4 regions of the Frankia sp. BMG5.60 genome follow, and region 1 is predicted to be linked to each of the others. Evidence: predicted binding sites of a transcription regulator. Region 1 holds the regulator's gene; each other region holds the start of a gene.

Region 1 (4,641 bases):
CTGGTCGGTGAACGCTCCGCCGGCGGGACGGACGGTTGGATCTCCCAGCTCGTCAAGGTCGTCGAGGTCGGCGCCGCGGCGGGCTCCGGACGTCTCGGCCCGCAGCGCCGCGATCGCGCTCTCGAAGTCGCCGAGCGACTCGAAGGCCAGGTACACCGAGGCGAAGCGGAGGTAGGCCACCTCGTCGAGCTCGCGGAGCGGGCCGAGGATCGCCCGGCCAATCGCCTCCGCGGGGACCTCCGCCGAGCCCGAGGAGCGCACGGCATCCTCAACCCGCTGGGCCAGCAGAGCAAGATCGTCGTCGCGCACCGGCCGGCCCTGGCAGGCCTTGCGCACACCGGTGATCACCTTCGCGCGACTGAACGGCTCCGCCACGCCGCTGCGCTTGAGCACCCGCAGCGACGCCTCCTCCATGGTGGTGAACCGGCGACCGCACGACAGGCAGGATCGCCGCCGCCGAATCGCCGAGCCCTCCTCGGCCTCCCGGCTGTCGACGACACGGCTGTCCGGATGCCGGCAGAACGGGCATCGCACGCGATACGCCTCCTTCGTCCGGTCCGGCGCGGCCACCTGGCGCGGCGGGACAGCGAGCCGACCCGCGCCTCCGCACCGGCCGAGCCGCCCCTGTGGACGGCCGCCCGCACCTCTGTGGAAAGCCTGTGCGCAACCTGTGGATGACTTACACCCGCATAAGCACCAGATGTTGTGTCTAACCTAGCGCACAACCCCAGTGATGGGGACACCGACCCCCCGCGTGTCACACCGGGACATCAGCCCGCGGGGGCGCGACAACCCTGCGCGAGGGCGCCGCACCCGCCCGCTGCCGCCGGGCACCGGCCCGTCACGGCGGCGAGCCGCCGAGCGCCGATCGGGACCGGACGGTGGCGGAGCGGACCGGCCGACCGGAGGGTCAGCCCAGCAACAGGAACTGGCCGGGGGTGAGCTCGACCGAGGGGAGATGGTTGATCCGCATCAGCCGATCCACGACGGCGCGGGTGTCGGCGTCGGGATCGAGCGCGACTGCGATCTCCCACAGCGTCTCCCCGGCGAGGACCAGGTGACCCCGCGGCGGCTCGCCGGACCACGCGATCGAGGCGCGCGGCAGGACGACCACCAGCACCGCGGCGATCGCCAGCGCGACGACGGCGACCACGACCACCCGGCCGCGGTGGGTCAGCCGCAGCGGCGGCAGCGGCTCGCCGGCGGCGCGGCGCACCGGCGGCCGGGATCCTGATCCGCGGGCAAGCCGCCGCGGCGGGCCCGGCGACCGGGATCTCCGCGACCGAGATCCCGGCGCCTCGGACCTCGACGCCTGAGACCTCGACACCTGAGACTTCGACACCTGAGACTTCGACGCCTGGGACTTCTGCGCCTCGGACCTCGTCGCCCGGGGAACCGGCGCGTGCGAGGGGCACGCCCTCGGAACCGGCCTCCCGGCACCGACCCTGGCGGCCGGCAGGGCCACCCGCATCCGCGCCGGACCGCTCGCCGGCCATCCCCCGGCGCGGCGCACCGCCCGCTCCCGGGCGGCCGCCAGATCGACCACCTGTGTGGTGTGCGCGCTTTGCACGGCTTCCTCCCAAGGCGCCCCGGACCACGTCGTCGACGCCACGAACTCCCGTTCGATCGAACTCCTGATCGATTGTCACACCGGAGTCCCGCCAGGGAAAGGGACACGCTCGAACAGACGTTTGAGATTCCGCGACCGGGCGGTTACCGTCGAGACGATCAGGTTTGCACCGGGCGGTCTCCCCCGGTCGCGGACAGCCGGGTGCCGTGGGGGGTGCCGGTCTCGCCGGGCGAGGCCGACAGCCGCGCGCACGTCCAGCGCGCGGCCGAGCGGCGGCCCACCGGCGACAGAGTAGGCGACGAGGAGAGCGGTAGGCGATGACCAGCCAAGGCAGGGGTACACGCCGGGGCGGGGCCCGCGGCAACGTGCGGGCCTTTCCCGAAAACCCCGCGGACGCAGCCGGCCTGACCCCCCGGCAGCGCAAGGTGCTCGAGGTCATCCGGGCCGAGGTGGAACGGCGCGGGTACCCGCCCAGCGTGCGGGAGATCGGGGAGGCGGTGGGGCTGACCAGCACGAGCAGCGTGGCGCATCAGCTCAAGGTGCTGGAAGAGAAGGGCTACCTGCGCCGGGACCCGAACCGTCCGCGGGCGATGGAGGTGCTCAGCCCCGATCGGCCGCGGCGCAAGGCCGACTCCGGCGCGGCGGCCGTCGTGTCGACGTTCCCGGGCGCCGCGGCCCCGGCCGGCGCGAGCGGCGAGGGGTCCGCGGCCTACGTGCCGGTCCTCGGGCGGATCGCCGCCGGGGGGCCGATCCTGGCCGAGCAGGCGATCGAGGACGTCTTTCCGCTGCCGAAGGAGATCGTCGGCGAGGGCACCCTGTTCCTGCTCCGGGTCGTCGGCGAATCGATGATCAACGCGGCAATCTGTGACGGCGACTGGGTGGTGGTGCGCCAGCAGCCGGTCGCGGACAACGGTGAGATCGTCGCCGCGATGATCGACGGCGAGGCGACGGTCAAGCGGCTACGGGTCCGCGACGGCAAGGTCTGGCTGCACCCGGAGAACTCGACGTTCAGCGACATCCCTGGCGAAGAGGCGACGATCCTCGGGCGGATCGTCGCCGTGCTGCGCCGGGTCTGACCGTGGACGGCCGGCCGCGCGAGGCGGCCGGCCGATTCGGCTGCCGTGGACCGGGCGGGTATGCTCCGCCGACCGCGCCGACGGCGAGCTCAGCGCCGGTCCCGGCGCGGCGGATCAGGGCTGGACGGGTCAGGGCTGGAAGGTGTGCAGTTCCGCGGCGAGCGACGGCGACACCCTCGCGAGCAGTCGGGTGCCGTCCGCCGTGTGCTCCAACTCGAGCACTTCGCCGTGAGCGTGTACCCGCGAGACGAGATCGCCCCGCGTGTAGGGGACGAGGACCTTCATCTCCACGTCGGGGTGGGGGACTCGGTCGCACAGAGCGTCGACGAGCGCGGTCAGCCCCTCCCCCGTGCGCGCCGAGACGAAGACCGCGTCGGGCGCGAGCTGGCGCAGGCCGGCGAGGACGGTCGACTCGGTGGCGTCGACCTTGTTCACGACGATCAGCTCGGTCACGTTGCCCGCGTCGATGTCGTTGAGCACCTCGCGTACGGCTGAGATCTGGGCGGCCGGGTCGGGGGCGGAGCCGTCGACGACGTGCAGGATGAGGTCCGCGTCGGCGACCTCCTCCAGGGTCGAGCGGAACGCCTCGACGATCTGGTGCGGGAGGTGCCGGACGAACCCGACCGTGTCGGTGAGGGTGAACGCCCGGCCGTCCGGCAGGGTCGCGCGCCGCACGGTGGGATCCAGCGTGGCGAACAACGCGTCCTCGACGAGGACGCCGGCGCCGGTGAGACGGTTGAGCAGCGAGGACTTGCCGGCGTTGGTGTAACCGGCGATCGCCACCGCGGGCACCTCGCCGCGCCGGCGGGCCGACCGCTTCGTCTCCCGCACGGTTGCCATCCCGGCGAGCTCCCGGCGCAGACGCGCCATCCGCGCGCGCAGCCGTCGGCGGTCTGTCTCGATCTTCGTCTCGCCAGGTCCGCGAGTACCGATGGGCGCGCGCCCACCGCCGCTGGCCGCGGCGCGGGACATCGACTCACCCCAGCCGCGCAGGCGGGGCAGCATGTACTGGAGCTGGGCGAGCTCGACCTGGGCCTTGCCCTCCCGAGACGTCGCGTGCTGGGCGAAGATGTCGAGGATGAGCGCGGTCCGGTCGATGACCTTGACCTTGACGACCTCCTCCAACTGGCGTAGCTGGCCCGGGGTGAGCTCGCCGTCGCAGATCACCGTGTCCGCGCCGGTCGCGGTGACGACCTCGGCGAGTTCGCGGGCCTTGCCGGACCCGACGTAGGTCGAGGCGTCCGGCCGGTCGCGTCGCTGCACGAGCGCGTCCAGCACGACCGAACCCGCCGTGGTCGCGAGGGCGGCGAGCTCCGCCATGGATGCCTCGGCCGACCGCAGCGAACCCGACGTCCACACGCCGATGAGGACGACCCGCTCCAGCCGCAACTGGCGGTACTCGACCTCGGTGACGTCGTCGAGCTCGGTGGCCAGGCCGGGCACGCGGCGCAGTGCCGCGCGCTCCTCCAGGTCGAAGCCGTCCCCCGAATCGTCATAGAAGCCCGAGAGGTACGCCGAATCCGAATCGGCGAGGTCGATGAGGGATCTGTCGAAAGTGGACGCCGTCAGGGCGTCGGCAGGAAGAGTCATACCATCCGTTCTCAACGCGGCTCGCTGCCGCGAGATTCCGCGCCGCTTCGTCCGGCCAGGTCACGCTCGCGGGTTCCGGCGACCTGATGAGGTCCGCGGGCAAGCGTCGGCGCGGGGCGCCGACCGCTTCCCTCGCGGATTCATCCCGTCTCCCACCAGGGTCCCACGCCGCCATGACGATCGCGAACGGTTTCCGGGCTGGCACACCGTGACCTTCGCGCCGGACCGGACGGGCACCTGGACAGGACGGGCACCTGGACGAGACCGGTGCCCCCGAACGGGACCGGCGTTTGGACGAGACAGGCGCCCCGAACGGGACAGACGCCCGCACGGTACGCCGGGCCGCGTACCGTCGACGCCGTGTACCGGGAACGGCCGACGACCCGGCTGCCGGCGACGCTCTGG
Region 2 (4,641 bases), 1.9 Mb from region 1:
TGGACCCCACGACCGGCATCGTCTACCTCACCGAGGACAACGGCGACCCCGGCGACGGGCTTTACCGCTTCCTGCCGAACCGCCCCGGGAGGCTGGCGGCCGGCGGACGGCTGCAGATGCTCGCTGTGCGCGGCGAGCCGACCTACGACACCGCCACCGGCCAGCGCGTCGGCGAGCGTCTGCCGGTGGCCTGGGTCGACATCGACCACCCCGACCCGTCGGACGCCGAGTCCAACCCCGGATCGGTCTACACCCAGGGCCGGGCCCGCGGCGGCGCCCGCTTCCTCGGCCTGGAGGGCGCCGACTGGGCCGGCGGCCAGCTCACCTTCGTCGCCTCCGAGGCCGGGGACGCAGAGGAGGGGCAGGTGTGGACCTACCGGCCCACCGGCCTGCACACCGGCGTGCTGACGCTGCGCTACGAATCGCGCGACGGCGGCGTGCTCGACCAGCCCGACGGGCTGACCGTCGGCCCGCACGGCGGCGTCGTTCTCTGCGAGGACGGCGACGGCGAAGACGCCGCGGGCGGCGACAACTACCTGCGGCTGCTGACCACGGCCGGCCGGATCGTCGACCTGGCGAAGGTCATCGCCCCGCTTGACCTGCACCACTGGAACGCCGAGGACTTCCCTGCGCCGGGACCGGTGGGCGCGAGCGAGACGGCCGGTGCCCGGTTCACCGCAGACGGCCGCCACCTGTTCGTCAACCTCCAGTACCCGGGCCTGACCTGCGTCATCACCGGACCCTGGGGCACGCTCGCCTAGCCGGTCCTGGGCGGACGTCGGTGGTCGGGCGGCGCTTGGAGCTCCTGCTCGCTCGGACAGGCGGGAGCTCCGATGCCGCCAGGCTGGCGGGATGGCGGTCCGCCGGAGGAAGACGGACGCCGCTGCTACGCGCAAGGACATCGCACCTCCATCGTGTTCTGGCTCGCCGAGGTTCCGCGCGGACGGTCCGCCAGACCGGATCGCGACGCCACCGAAGCCCGTCACTGCGTGATACGCCGTCGGCAGGAGTGACGACCGGCAGCGTGGGGCTGGCGGACTGGCCGACTGTCAGCTGACGGTGGCCAGGAGGTCGGGTGGGTGGGTGTAGGGGTTTTGGCGTGGTGTTTGGTGGGGGTCGATGTGCCGGGGTGGGATGTAGGCGGGGTGTCCGTCGTCGGTGAAGGTGATGGTCCAGCCGTCGTGGTGGACGTGGCGGTGGTGGTGGCCGCAGAGCAGGACGAGGTTGTGGAGGGCGGTGACCCCGCCGTGTGTCCAATAGGTCACGTGGTGTGCTTCGCGCCAGGAGGGTGGCCGGTCGCAGCCGGGGAAGGTGCAGCCTCGGTCGCGGGCGGCGAGCGCGCGGCGTAGCTGGGGCGGCACGACGCGGGTTGATCGTCCGACGTCGAGGGGGACGCCGGCGGGATCGAGGATGATCCGGCTGATTTCGGCGTCGCAGGACAGTCGGGCGAGGGTGCTGTGGGGTAGGGGAAGTCCCCGGCTGGTCAGGGCGGGGGTGGCGCCGCTGGCGAGCAGGGTGTTCCAGTGGATGGTGACGGTCAGGTGTGGGCGTACCCCGCCGCTGTCGGGAACGGCTGCGGCGTTCAACGCGCGGGTGATCAGGTTGATGAGGGCGTCGGCGCGGCGGCGGGTGGGGGTGCGCCGGTCGGGGGTGCCGTCGGTGGTGGGCTGGGGGGCGGCGAGGCTGTCCAGTGCGGTGCGCAGCAGGGCGGCGGCTTCGGCGTCGAGTTCCCCGTTGATCACGGTGGTGCCGGTCGGGGTGTCGGTGAGGGTCAACCGGCGGATGTCGGCCGGGTCCGGGCTCGGCTTGTCCCGGCCGTTGTTCCCGCCACCGGCACCGCCTGCTCTGCCACCGCTGCCGGTCTTGCCGCCATCGCCACCGCCACCAACGCCGCCGCCGCGGCTGCCGCTGCCGGTGCTGGGGTTGGTGTGTTTGTCGGTGTGGGGGTCGTCGCCGCCGGGGGAGGTGTCGGTGGTGGTGAGTGTTTCGCGGAGGCGGGCGGCGAGTTTGACCAGGTGGATGGGGTCGAACTGGTCGGCGAAGCGTAGGAGGGCCTGTTCGGCGGCGGCCCGCTGGTCGGGGGTGACTTCGGTGGGTAGGGTGCGCATGGCCTCGCCGATGACCACGGCCTGTTCGGCGGTGATGGTCCCGTCGGCCAGGGCCGCGCCGGTGGCGGTGCAGGCGGTGGTGTCGCGGGCGAGGGTGACCTGGCGTCGCGGGTGGTCAGCCGCAGCCGGTCGCGTAGCCAACCCGCGAGATCGGTGGCGCCGTGGCGCACGGCGAAACCACGATCCTGGGCCTCCACGAACAGCCGGCCCCGCACGGCGGCGACCCGGCCGGTCGGCCGGCTCACCCCCTCGATCAGTCCTTCCGGTTCCCCGTCCGACAGCTGCCATGCCTGCGCGGTCAGCAGCCCGTCGACCTGCCGGGAGATCGTGGCGAGGCGGGCTGGCGGGTCAGGGCCGTCTCCGAGGTCGTCGTCGAAAACCATGGGTCAACGGTAGAACAACACAGGCCGGATGTCGAACATATGTTCGTACGCTGTGAGCGGAGACGACACGGGAACCAACCCGCACCCCGCACGCCCCGCGCGAACAACGCCAACCACACACCAGATCTGGCCGCCACACCCTTCGCAGTCCGTGGGCGGTACCGGCCCTCGGCTGGTATACCGGCGCGCCGAGCTTCCCGGTAGCCACCCAGAAAGGGCGACCGCGGCGGCAGCCGACGTCCGCAGCAGCAGAGCTGGACGGCAGTCGTTGCAGGCCCGGAGGCGCAGGACGCGACGCGGACAGGTGGGCGAAGCGGGCGGGCGGACGGGCGGGCGGGCGACGCGGACAGGCGGGCAGGCGGGCGACGCAGGCAGGCGACGCGAACAGACGGGCGCCGCAGGCGGCGCGGGCCGGCGGGCGCCGCGGCTGGCGCGGCTGGCGCGGGTGGGAGAACGTCGGCGTGGCCGGGGGAGGCGGACGGCCGTCCGCCTCCCCCGGCCACAGGCAGTGCGACTAGGGGATCCGCACGGTCGGCGCGTCCAGGTCGACGCCCGCCTGGGCGGATGGCCGCATCCGCTCTGCCGGCAGGACGCCCTTGGCCGGTTGACTGCTCTCGGTCGGGCGACTGCTCGCGACCGGATGGCTGATCTCCGTCGAATGGCTGCTTCCTGCCAGAACAGCGCCGTCGGCGGTGATGGGGCCGTCTGCGGTGGGGCCGGCGGCGGCCTCGGCGGCAAGCAGCGTCTCGACGTGGACGTACCGCGCGCCGCGCAGCAGGGAGGCGACGGCTGCGATCAGCGACATCGCGATGGCCAGCGAGAACACGCTGATCAGGCCGTGGTGGAACGGCGAGGCGATCAGGTGGGGGAAGAACTCCTTGCCGGTCAGCGCCTGCGCGTTCGCCGCGGGGAGCTGGTGCAGGGTGCCGTCGCCGAGCAGGTTCTGCATCGGGTTGTAACCGAGGAAGGCGGCGAACAGGCTGCCGACCGGCGGCAGGTTCGCCACCCGGTCGGTGACGTCGGCGGGCACGCCCTGCGCGGCCAGCCCGCTGTGCAGCGAGTGCGGCAGCGTCGAGGACAGCCCGGCGATCATCAGGGAGAAGAACAGGCCGATCGACAGGACCTGGCCGGAGTTCATGAAGGTCGCGCGCATCCCGGACGCGCCGCCGCGGGCCGCCGCGGGCACGGCGTTCATCACCGCGGTCGTGTTCGGCGCGGAGAACAGGCCCGAGCCGATCCCGTTGAGGACCAGCAGCGCCGCGAACGCCGGGTAGCTGAAGTCCGTCGGCAGCAGCAGCAGGCCGACGAAGGTCGCCGCGACCAGCGTCAGGCCGCCGGTGGCGAAGGCGCGGGCACCGAACCGGTCGGACAGGAAGCCCGACACCGGGCCCGCCACCAGGAATCCGATCGTCAGCGGCAGCAGGTAGACGCCCGCCCACAGCGGCGTGTCGACGTAGTCGTAGCCGTGCAGCGGCAGCCAGATCCCCTGCAACCAGATGATCAGCATGAACTGCATCCCGCCGCGGGCGATCGAGGACAGCAGGACCGCCGCGTTGCCGGCGGTGAACGCCCGGATCCGGAACAGCGCCAGGTTGAACATCGGCTGCGCGGTGCGCCGTTCGATGAGGACGAACGCGACCAGGACGGCGGCGCCGCCGATCAGCGCGGCGAGCACCTTCGGGTTCAGCCAGCCCATGTCGTGGCCGCCGTAGGGCTGGATGCCGTACGTGACGCCGGCGAGCAGCGCGGTCAGCCCGACGGCGAAGGTGATGTTGCCCCACCAGTCGATCCGCGCGGGCGCGCGCCGGCCGGTGTCGCGCAGGCTGCGGTAGGACCAGATCGTGCCGGCCACGCCGATCGGCACGCTCACCCAGAACACCGCGCGCCAGTTCCACTCCGACAGCAGGCCGCCGGCGACCAGCCCGATGAAGGAGCCGGCGAGCGCGGCGACCTGGTTGATGCCCAGTGCCATGCCGCGCTGGCGGGTGGGGAAGGCGTCGGTGAGGATGGCCGTCGAGTTGGCCATGAGCATCGCGCCGCCCACGCCCTGCACGACCCGCCAGCCGATCAGCCACAGCGCCCCGGACGAGCCCTGCCAGGGGGTCAGCGCCAGCCCGATCGAGGCGACGCTGAACACGGCGAAGCCGGCG
Region 3 (4,641 bases), 3.7 Mb from region 1:
GCCGGCCCGTTCGATCGCCGGGCCGCTGGTCATCCGCAGCGGCACCGCCAGCTCCTCCGCGATGATCATCGCGAGGCTGGTCTTGCCCAGGCCCGGTGGGCCGGACAGCAGGACGTGGTCCGGCGGCCGCCCGCGGGCCCGCGCCCCCTCCAGCATGATCGAGAGCTGTTCCCGGACCTTGCGCTGACCGACGAACTCGGTGAGCGTGCGCGGGCGCAACCCGGCCTCGAACGCCTGCTCCTCGGCGCTCGCGGCGGCCGAGACGAGCCCGTCGGCGCTCATGCGCCGCCCGCTTGCGTCCCGCCGGCCGCCAGCCCAGCCTCCGCCGGCGCGGTCATCGGCGCAGCACTGCCAGGCTCGCCCGCAGCAACGTCGCCGCGTCGGCCGCGCCCTCGGCGGACGCAGCACCGGCGGACGCAGCACCAGCAGACGGAGCACCGGCCGGCGCGGTGCCGCCTGACCGGTCCGGGCCGTCGAGGTCGTCCGGGGGCGCGGCCAGCACCGCCAGCGCGCGGGACACCGCGTCGTCGGCCTCCCGCGCCGAATAGCCCAGCCCGGCGAGCGCCTCGCGCACGGTGTCCGCGACCCCGCCGGCCCCGCCCGCCCCGGCGCCGAGGTCGGCGGGCGCCGCCCGGGGCCCGGGCACCGCGGCGCCGCGCGGCGGGCCGAGTCGGTCGCGCAGGTCCAGGACGATTCGCTGGGCGCCCTTGCGCCCGATCCCGGGCACCTTGGTGAGCGCCGCGAGATCCTCCTCGGCGACCGCCCGGCGGACCGCGTCCGGATCGTGCACGCCGAGGACGGCCTGGGCGAGCTTCGGCCCCACCCCGGCGGCGGACTGCAGGATCTCGAAGACGTCGCGGGCGTCGGCGTCGGTGAACCCGTAGAGGGTCAGCTCCGTCTCGCGCACGACGAGGGTGGTGGCGAGGCTGGCCGGCTCGCCGACCCGCAGCCGGGCCAGCGTCGCTGGGGTGCACTGGACGAGCAGGCCGACGCCACCCACCTCGACGACGGCGGACAGCGGCCCCAGCGCCCTGACGGTGCCGGCCAGCGAGGCGATCACGACGCCCCCGCCGGACGGCGGGCGGGCGCGGCAGGCGGCGGCGGGCGGCGGGCGGGCGCGGCGGGCGCAGCCGAGCGCAGCCGAGCCAGCGCCGGGCCCCGCCACAGGTGGCACAGCGCCAGCGCCAGCGCGTCGGCGGCGTCGGCCGGCCGCGGCACCTCGGTCAGCCCCAGCAGCCGGGTGACCATGAACCCGACCTGGGCCTTGTCGGCCCGGCCACTGCCGGTGACCGCAGCCTTGACCTCGCTGGGCGTGTAAAGGCCCACCGGCAGGTCGCGCCGCGCGGCAAGCATGATCGCTACTGCGCCGGCCTGGGCCGTGCCCATCACCGTACGCACGTTGGCCTGGCTGAAGACCTTCTCGACCGCGACCGCGTCCGGGCGGGTGCGGTCCAGCCAGGCGTCGATGCCGTCGGCGACGGCCCGCAGGCGGTCGGCCACCTCGGCACCGGCGGGCGTGCGCACCACCCCCGCCTCGACCAGGCGGGCACGGGAACCCAGGGCGCCGTCGACGACCCCCAGGCCGCACCGGGTCAGCCCCGGATCGACGCCCAGCACCCGCATCCACCCTCCCGACCACACGCCCGCAAGAACACTCGTTCGATGGTAGATCGGTCGGCGCAACCGGACATCCACGACACGCCCAACAGATCGTCCCGGGCGCGGTGGCGCGCGGCTAGCTGCTGACGAGCTCCATGACGTCGTCGGAGATGTCGCCGTTGAACCACACGTTCTGGACGTCGTCGAGGTCCTCGACCGCCTCGACGAGCTTGAGCACCTTGGCCGCGGGCTCGGCGTCCAGCGGCACGCTCACGCTCGGCAGCCAGGAGATGTCCGCCGAGGTGATCTCCAGGCCGGCGTCGGTGGCCGCCACCCGCACCGCATGCAGGTCGGTGGCCTCGGAGATGACCTCGAAGACGTCGCCGAGATCGTTGACCTCCTCGGCGCCCACGTCGAGCACGGCGAGCAGCACGTCGTCCTCGGTGAGCCCGGCGGCCTTCGTGAGCAGCACGACGCCCTTGCGGTTGAACAGGTACGACACCGAGCCGGGATCGGCCACCGTGCCGCCGTTACGGGTGATCGCCACCCGGACGTCGGAGGCGGCGCGGTTGCGGTTGTCGGTCAGGCACTCGACGAGGATCGCGACGCCGTTCGGCCCGTACGCCTCGTAGGTGATGTTCTCGTAGTTCACCCCGCCGGCGAGCTCGCCGGAGCCCCGCTTGACCGCCCGCTCGATGTTGTCGTTCGGGACGGACTGCGACTTGGCCTTGGCGATGGCGTCGGCCAGCGTGGGGTTTCCCGCCGGGTCGCCGCCGCCCGTCTTGGCGGCGACCTCCACCGTCTTGACCAGCTTGGCGAACAGCTTGCCCCGCCGGGCGTCGATGACCGCCTTCTTGTGCTTCGTGGTCGCCCACTTGGAGTGACCGCTCATGTCCTGCCCCTCTTACTCGCGATCACCGACCGGATCCGGAAGATCGCACAATGTCGACGAATAGCCGGTGCATCCTGGAGTCACCGGTCAGCTCCGGATGGAACGCGGTGGCCAGCAGCGGGCCCTGACGGACCGCCACCGGCGCCTCGGCGACACGAGCCAGGACCTCGACCGCATCGCCCGCCTTTTCTACCCATGGTGCCCGGATGAAGACCGCGTGCACAGGCGGTCCCTCCACGCCGTCGACGTCGAGGTCGACCTCGAACGAGTCGACCTGCCGGCCGAAGGCGTTGCGCCGGACGACCATGTCCAACCCACCGATCAGCGGCTGGTCCGGCCGGCCGTCCACGACGTCCCGCGCAAGCAGGATCATGCCAGCACACGAGCCGAACACGGGCAGGCCCGCCACGACCGCGGCCCGCAGCGGCTCCAGCAGCTCGAACACCCGCAGCAGCCGGCCGATCGTCGTGGACTCGCCGCCGGGCAGGACCAGACCGTCCACCTCGGCGAGCTCCGCCGCCCGGCGGACCTCCACCGGCCGCGCACCGACGGCGCTGAGCGCCCGAGCGTGTTCGCGCACGTCCCCCTGCAGCGCGAGGATGCCGATCCGCGGGCCGCTCACCAGCCGCGGTCGGCGTAGCGGGCCGCCGACGGGAGCTCGGCGACGTTGATGCCGACCATCGCCTCGCCCAGGCCCCGCGACACCTTCACCAGCACGTCGGGGTCGTTGAACATCGTGGTGGCCTCGACGATCGCGCGGGCGCGCCGCGCCGGATCGCCGGACTTGAAGATCCCGGAGCCGACGAACACCCCGTCCGCGCCGAGCTGCATCATCAGCGCCGCGTCCGCCGGGGTGGCGATGCCGCCGGCGGTGAACAGCACGACCGGCAGCCGGCCGAGACGGGCCACCTCGGCGACCAGCTCGACGGGGGCGCGCAGCTCCTTGGCCGCGGCATAGAGCTCCTCCGCGGGCAGCGCGGCGAGCCGGCCGATCTCGGCGCGGATGGTGCGCATGTGCACCACCGCGTTGGACACCTCGCCGGTGCCCGCCTCACCCTTGGAGCGGATCATCGCCGCCCCTTCGGCGAGCCGGCGCAGCGCCTCGCCGAGGTTGGTCGCCCCGCAGACGAACGGCACCGTGAACGACCACTTGTCGATGTGGTGGTGCGGGTCGGCCGGGGTGAGCACCTCGGACTCGTCGACGTAGTCCACCCCGAGGGCCTGGAGCACCTGGGCCTCGACGAAGTGCCCGATCCGCGCCTTGGCCATGACCGGGATGGACACCGCCTCGATGATCTCCGAGATCATGTCCGGGTCGCTCATCCGGGCGACGCCGCCCTGGGCGCGGATGTCGGCGGGCACCCGCTCCAGGGCCATCACCGCCACGGCGCCGGCGTCCTCGGCGATACGCGCCTGCTCGGCCGTGACCACATCCATGATCACACCGCCCTTGAGCATCTCCGCCATGCCGCGCTTGACGCGGGCGGTACCGGCGTGCCGGGCGGATTCGGTCGCCGGGCCGGCGGTGGCGGCAGTCTGGCCCTGGGACATGATGTGCCGTCTCTTTTCGCTCCAGTCGGGCGCCACGGCCGGCTCCGCCATGTCAGGAACACCTGCATGTCGGATACCCAGCCAGGTGAATCCCGTGCGGGTGGGTCGGTTCCCCATCGTACGGCGCAGCCCGCACCGATCGGGCGACTCAGGAGGCCAGGCCCGGCCGGTCGCCGTGCCCGAGCGGCCCGTCGCGCCCCGGCCGGTCCTCGCGGACGGCGTTGGCGCGGGCGGGGTTCTCGCGGGCGGGGCTGTCGCGGCCGTGGGTGTCGGCGCCGTACGCCGGACCCTCGACGAGGCGCGGCCAGGGTTCCTCGCGGACCGGCAGGGCGTCGTCGATCTCGAAGTAGCCGGGCGGCGGGCGGCGGCCGGACAGGTGGAGCACCCGGACCACCCGGCGGCCCGCGAGCGCCCGCTGGTCCCGGACAGCGTCGTTGTGGAACTGGCGGGCCAGCGCCACCCGGGCCGCCCCGGAGTCGACCGCGTGCAACTCGACGGGAAAACGCTGCCCTGCCGCCGCGACCTCCGCGGAGCGCAGCGCCCGGCTCAGCGCGTTCTCGGCCAGCTCGACCGCGGCGTCCAGGGGGGCGCCGGCGAGC
Region 4 (4,641 bases), 2.6 Mb from region 1:
GTCCAGGGTGGACACCCTGACGCGGATGCGGGTGTACAGGCCGGTGTCCGCGCCCTCCCACACGTCGAGCCGCTCCAGGTCATATCGATCGAGGTCGTACAGCAGCACGTACGCATGGCTGCCGGGTGCCTCGACGATCGTGGCCAGCGCCCCGTCCCAGCCCACGTTCTCGCCGCCGAAGGTCAGGCGCCAGCCGTTGATCCATCCAGTGCCGGTGACGGGCGAGTGGGGGGCCCGCTCCTTCATCTGCGCCGGGTCGAGATTGCCGGCGTACGCCGCGTACAAGGTCATCGTCGTCTCTCGGGGTGACGGTGCGTGGCTATAGCTGCTATTTCCGTTTCAAAATCGGAAGAAGGGTGTCTCGTGGACTTCGCGCATGCTGGCTTCCGCCTGTGATCCTACGGAGCTGTCCGCACCGGGAGGAGCGCAGCCGTCGAGGCGGGGGAAGATGAAAGGAAGAGATGTCGGATCGGGAGGGCACGTGACGCGCATCGTCATTCTCGGTGGAGGGCCTGGCGGCTATGAATCGGCGCTCGTGGCAGCGTCGCTGGGCGCGACGGTCACGGTCATCGACTCGGATGGGATCGGCGGCGCCTGTGTGCTCACCGACTGTGTTCCATCCAAGACGCTGATCGCGACTTCGGAGACTATGACCAATCTCGCACTGGCGCCGGGGCTCGGTATCCGTCCGCACGGCCTTGGCGCGGGGACCGAACCGGTGCTGCCCGCGGTGGCGTGGGGCATGCGAAGCGGCTTGGACGCGAGTGTCCCCCCGCTCACGCCGCCGGAGGTCGTCAGCGTCGATCCGGAACAGGTGTACGAAAGGGTCAGGGAACTCGCAAAGGCGCAGTCCCTGGACATCGAACGCCGTCTCGAGCGAGAGAAGGTCGAGGTGGTGCACGCGGCGGGTCGGCTGGTCGGGCCGCATGCGATCGAGACGAACACCGGTGAGACCTTCGTGGGTGACGTGATTCTCATCGCAACGGGGGCGAGTCCACGGGATCTTCCGACTGCCCGCCCGGACGGCGAACGCATACTCACCTGGCGCCATCTCTACGATCTCAAGGAGATCCCCGAGCATCTGGTCGTCGTCGGCTCCGGCGTCACCGGCGCCGAGTTCGCCAGTGCCTACCGGGCGATGGGGGCCGAGGTCACCCTCGTCTCGTCCCGCGAACGGGTCCTGCCCGGCGAGGACCCGGACGCGGCGCGCGTCATCGAGGATGTGTTCGTGCGGCGTGGCATCGAGGTGCTCAACCGCTCGCGCGCCGCATCGGTCCGCCGCATCGGCGACGGCGTGATCGTCGAGCTCACCGACGGCCGCACCGTCACGGGAAGCCACGCCCTGATGGCGGTCGGATCTGTTCCCCGCACGAAGGGACTCGGCCTGACCGACGTCGGCGTTCGCCTCGGCCCCGGCGGGCACGTGAACGTCGATCGGATGTCGCGCACCTCCGTGCCCGGGGTGTATGCGGCAGGCGACTGCACCGGCGTTCTGCCGCTCGCGTCGGTAGCCGCGATGCAGGGCCGGATAGCAATGTGGCATGCCCTCGGGGAGGCGGTGAGCCCGCTGCGACTCGGGACCGTCTCCTCCAACATCTTCACCGAGCCGGAAATCGCCACGGTCGGAGTCACCCAGGTGATGAAGGACACGGGTGCCGTCGCGGCAGAGGTGACCACCGTGCCACTCTCGCGTAATCCTCGCGCGAAGATGATGGGGATCGAGGACGGTTTCGTCAAATTGTTCTGCCGGCCGGGTAGCGGCAGTGTCCTTGGTGGCGTGATTGTCGCCCCACGCGCGTCGGAGCTCATTCTTTCTGTCTCGCTCGCGGTCGAACATGGACTCACCGTCGATCAGATCGCGCATACCTTCTCCATCTATCCCTCGTTGTCCGGCTCGATCACCGAGGCCGCCAGGGTTCTGCGCCCTCGCGACTTCTTCGCGGGCTTCGACAGCGCAGGGTGAAACCGGCGACCTCGGCCGGCGTCGACCTTCGACGGAGTGATGGCCGCAGGCCGCTCCGGCCGGCGTGTCAGCGGCCGGAGAACAGTCGGGTGCTCGCCCTTCGCCACCGGGAATGGCGCGGGTAGACGGTGCGAGCATAGGCCGCTCCCGTTGCCGGATCCACCGCCTGTAGCGTTTTCGGCACCTTCTCTAGGTTGTGGTCGCCAGTCGGTCGAGCTCGATGTGTGGCGACCGCGATCAAGTGCTGTTGGCGAATTCCCTCGAGGATTTGGTCGTGCGCTCCGTGGGACTCTCCTATGGTTGGGGAGGCGGCTTGGCAGAGCGGCCGGCGTCGGCTATGCTTCGAACGCAAGTTCGATGCCAGGAGTCGATGCTCTCTTGATTCTTGATGTCGGATTGCGCAGACATGGATCGGGCGTGTCCTTTTCCGGAGCCTGACCCTTCCGGCGATCTACCCGTGGCAGGTGGCGCAGTGTACTCATTTTCCGACTTCTGGAAGGCGAACGATCCGGGCCGAGGATCCGCCGAGGCAACGGACGTCGGTGCCCCGGATCCGGATGTCACGGTTGCAGGTGACCGTGACGAGGTCGGCATACTGGAATCGCCATTCATGCACTGGGTGGCGAATCTCGACGCGAGTGACTGTCTGCGGCTCGACGTGCAGATCGAGCGGGAGATCGCACGCTGGGAGGCCGCCCGGCTGGTTGTCCGGGCGAGGTTTGCTCGGTTGCGGCCGCCCGAGCTCGACGGCGGCGAACAGCGATACCAGGCCTTCGACGAGTTCGCCGGAGACGAACTCGCTGCCGAGCTGAAGCTGTCGCCGGCGGTGGGCGGCAGGTGCCTGGCCTTCGCGGTCAGCGCGGTTCGCCGCATGCCCGCCGCGGTCAACGCCCTCGGCTTCGGATCCATCGATCTGGAGCGTCTGGGCGCGCTGGAGCGACTGACGGCGAACCTCACGGACGAACAGGCGGACGAGGTCGCCGGAGGCGTGCTGAGCAACGGCGGCGGCCGCCCCAGTCACAGCGCCTTCGCCGCCGCCGTGCGGCGTCGGGTCATCAAGGTGGACCCGCAGGGTGCGGAACGTCGGCGTCGGAAGGCTGCGACCGCGCGTCGGGTGACGATGCGGGCCGAGGCCGACGGGATGGGACGAATCTCAGCCCTGCTCCCCGCCGATCGCATGGTGGCGGCCTTCCGAAAGGTCGACGGGCTGGCAAAGAAGGCCGGAGCGGAGCAGGACGAACGAGACCTCGACCAGCGTCGAGCCGACGTGCTCTATGACCTGATCATGGGACACGACCGTGATCGCATCGATATCGAGATGCAGGTCATCGTGCCGGTGGAATGTCTGTTGGGCCTGTCGGAGAAGCCCGGTGAAATCCCGGGTTACGGGCCGATACCCGCCGGAATCCTCCGCGAGATGGCAGCCAACCCTCGGTGCACCTGGCGGCGAATCCTCACAGATCCGGCGGAGGGGCAGGTGGTGGAGACGGCGAGTCGGCGATTCCCGTCCGCCGCGTTGGCACGGCATGTCCGGGTTCGCAATCCCACCTGTGTTTTTCCCGGCTGCGACAAACCGTCGACCGCCTGCGATCTCGACCATACTCAGCCGCACGGGCCGGGCGGTAAGACGGATGAAGCTAACCTTGGCCCGCAGTGCCGGCGCCATCACCGACTCAAACATGCCGCCGACCGGCCGCCCAGAGCCACACATTCCGCCACGGCCGCTCCGGCGACACGGTGGGAGGTCCGCCAGGTCAGGCCCGGACACTTCGTCTGGACGAGCCCCGAAGGACGCACATATCAGGTCGGCCCGGAGCGCTATGACCAGGAATGATCGGCGGTAGGCGCCGATCAGGCGGGGGGCGGGGGGCGAGTGGCGTCGATGGCTATTCGTCGTCTTCGTCATCGTGCGGCGGAAACACCGGTGGCAAGCCGTGTTGCTCCAGCCGTCGGTTCCGGAAGTATCCGCTGGTGGCGAAGCCCAGCCCCGCCCCGGCGACCAGGAGGAACGCGACCGTCGCCGCGCGGACGGCCACTTCGCCCGGAAGCAGGGCGAAGACCACGGCAAACGGCAGCATCAGAACGAATGGGCGTGCCGCCTGCCGCGTCCGCCAGCCAGGGCCAGTCAGATCCCGGGAGACCCACGCGTTGTAGGTGGGAGGAAGTGTCCCACCGAGGAGATAGTGGACGCGGCCCGTCAGCGGTGGCCGTTCCGCCACCGCCGGCGGCGCTGTCGCCCCCGCGTCCTGTCCGCGCACCGTTGCGCTGTCTTCACCGCCATCCATACCTGCAGCTTACGAAGTCGACAGCCGGCAGGAAGACAGCCGACGGTGGAGAGCCAGATCAGTCCTTGATCTCACAGAGGACGGCACCACTTGTGACCACCGCACCGACGGCTGCGGTCAGGCCGGTGACGGTGCCCCCACGGTGAGCGTTGATCGGCTGCTCCATCTTCATCGCTTCCAGCACGATGATGAGGTCGCCGGCGGCGACCGTGTCGCCGTCGTTGACAGCAACCTTCACGATGGTGCCCTGCATGGGACTGGTCAGGGCGTCACCGGTCACCTTGGCGGCCGCCGCGCCGCGTGCCGACCGCTTGGGCGCGGCGCCACGCGATGCGGTCGAGGCCGAGGCGGCGCCGAGCCCTGCCGGCAGCACGACCTCGAGACGCTTGCCGC

The links. The regulator LexA, encoded in region 1, represses DNA repair genes until DNA is damaged. The targets are predictions, from matches to a motif close to CGAACNNNNGTTCG.
Region 2: the regulator LexA is predicted to act here: its motif matches at 2,524-2,537, upstream of AC5R91_RS01090 (HNH endonuclease signature motif containing protein).
Region 3: the regulator LexA is predicted to act here: its motif matches at 1,649-1,662, upstream of ruvC (crossover junction endodeoxyribonuclease RuvC).
Region 4: the regulator LexA is predicted to act here: its motif matches at 2,307-2,320, upstream of AC5R91_RS14545 (HNH endonuclease signature motif containing protein).

Annotation. Positions count from the first base shown of each region.
Region 1 is NZ_CM182091.1:6,211,362-6,216,002, reverse strand. It holds gene nrdR (transcriptional regulator NrdR) at 1-534, opposite strand, end outside; gene AC5R91_RS25455 (LysM peptidoglycan-binding domain-containing protein) at 911-1,216, opposite strand; gene lexA (transcriptional repressor LexA) at 1,888-2,646, shown strand; gene hflX (GTPase HflX) at 2,776-4,236, opposite strand; gene AC5R91_RS25440 (helix-turn-helix domain-containing protein) at 4,597-4,641, shown strand, end outside.
Region 2 is NZ_CM182091.1:271,252-275,892, forward strand. It holds gene AC5R91_RS01085 (alkaline phosphatase PhoX) at 1-761, shown strand, start outside; gene AC5R91_RS01090 (HNH endonuclease signature motif containing protein) at 1,050-2,249, opposite strand; gene AC5R91_RS01095 (MFS transporter) at 3,006-4,641, opposite strand, start outside.
Region 3 is NZ_CM182091.1:2,485,511-2,490,151, forward strand. It holds gene ruvB (Holliday junction branch migration DNA helicase RuvB) at 1-282, opposite strand, end outside; gene ruvA (Holliday junction branch migration protein RuvA) at 335-1,060, opposite strand; gene ruvC (crossover junction endodeoxyribonuclease RuvC) at 1,057-1,623, opposite strand; gene AC5R91_RS09975 (YebC/PmpR family DNA-binding transcriptional regulator) at 1,736-2,491, opposite strand; gene pdxT (pyridoxal 5'-phosphate synthase glutaminase subunit PdxT) at 2,514-3,113, opposite strand; gene pdxS (pyridoxal 5'-phosphate synthase lyase subunit PdxS) at 3,110-4,042, opposite strand; gene AC5R91_RS09990 (LemA family protein) at 4,191-4,641, opposite strand, start outside.
Region 4 is NZ_CM182091.1:3,614,052-3,618,692, reverse strand. It holds gene AC5R91_RS14555 (gamma-glutamylcyclotransferase family protein) at 1-291, opposite strand, end outside; gene AC5R91_RS14550 (NAD(P)H-quinone dehydrogenase) at 482-1,963, shown strand; gene AC5R91_RS14545 (HNH endonuclease signature motif containing protein) at 2,421-3,797, shown strand; gene AC5R91_RS14540 (DUF5313 family protein) at 3,850-4,248, opposite strand; gene AC5R91_RS14535 (acetyl/propionyl/methylcrotonyl-CoA carboxylase subunit alpha) at 4,307-4,641, opposite strand, start outside.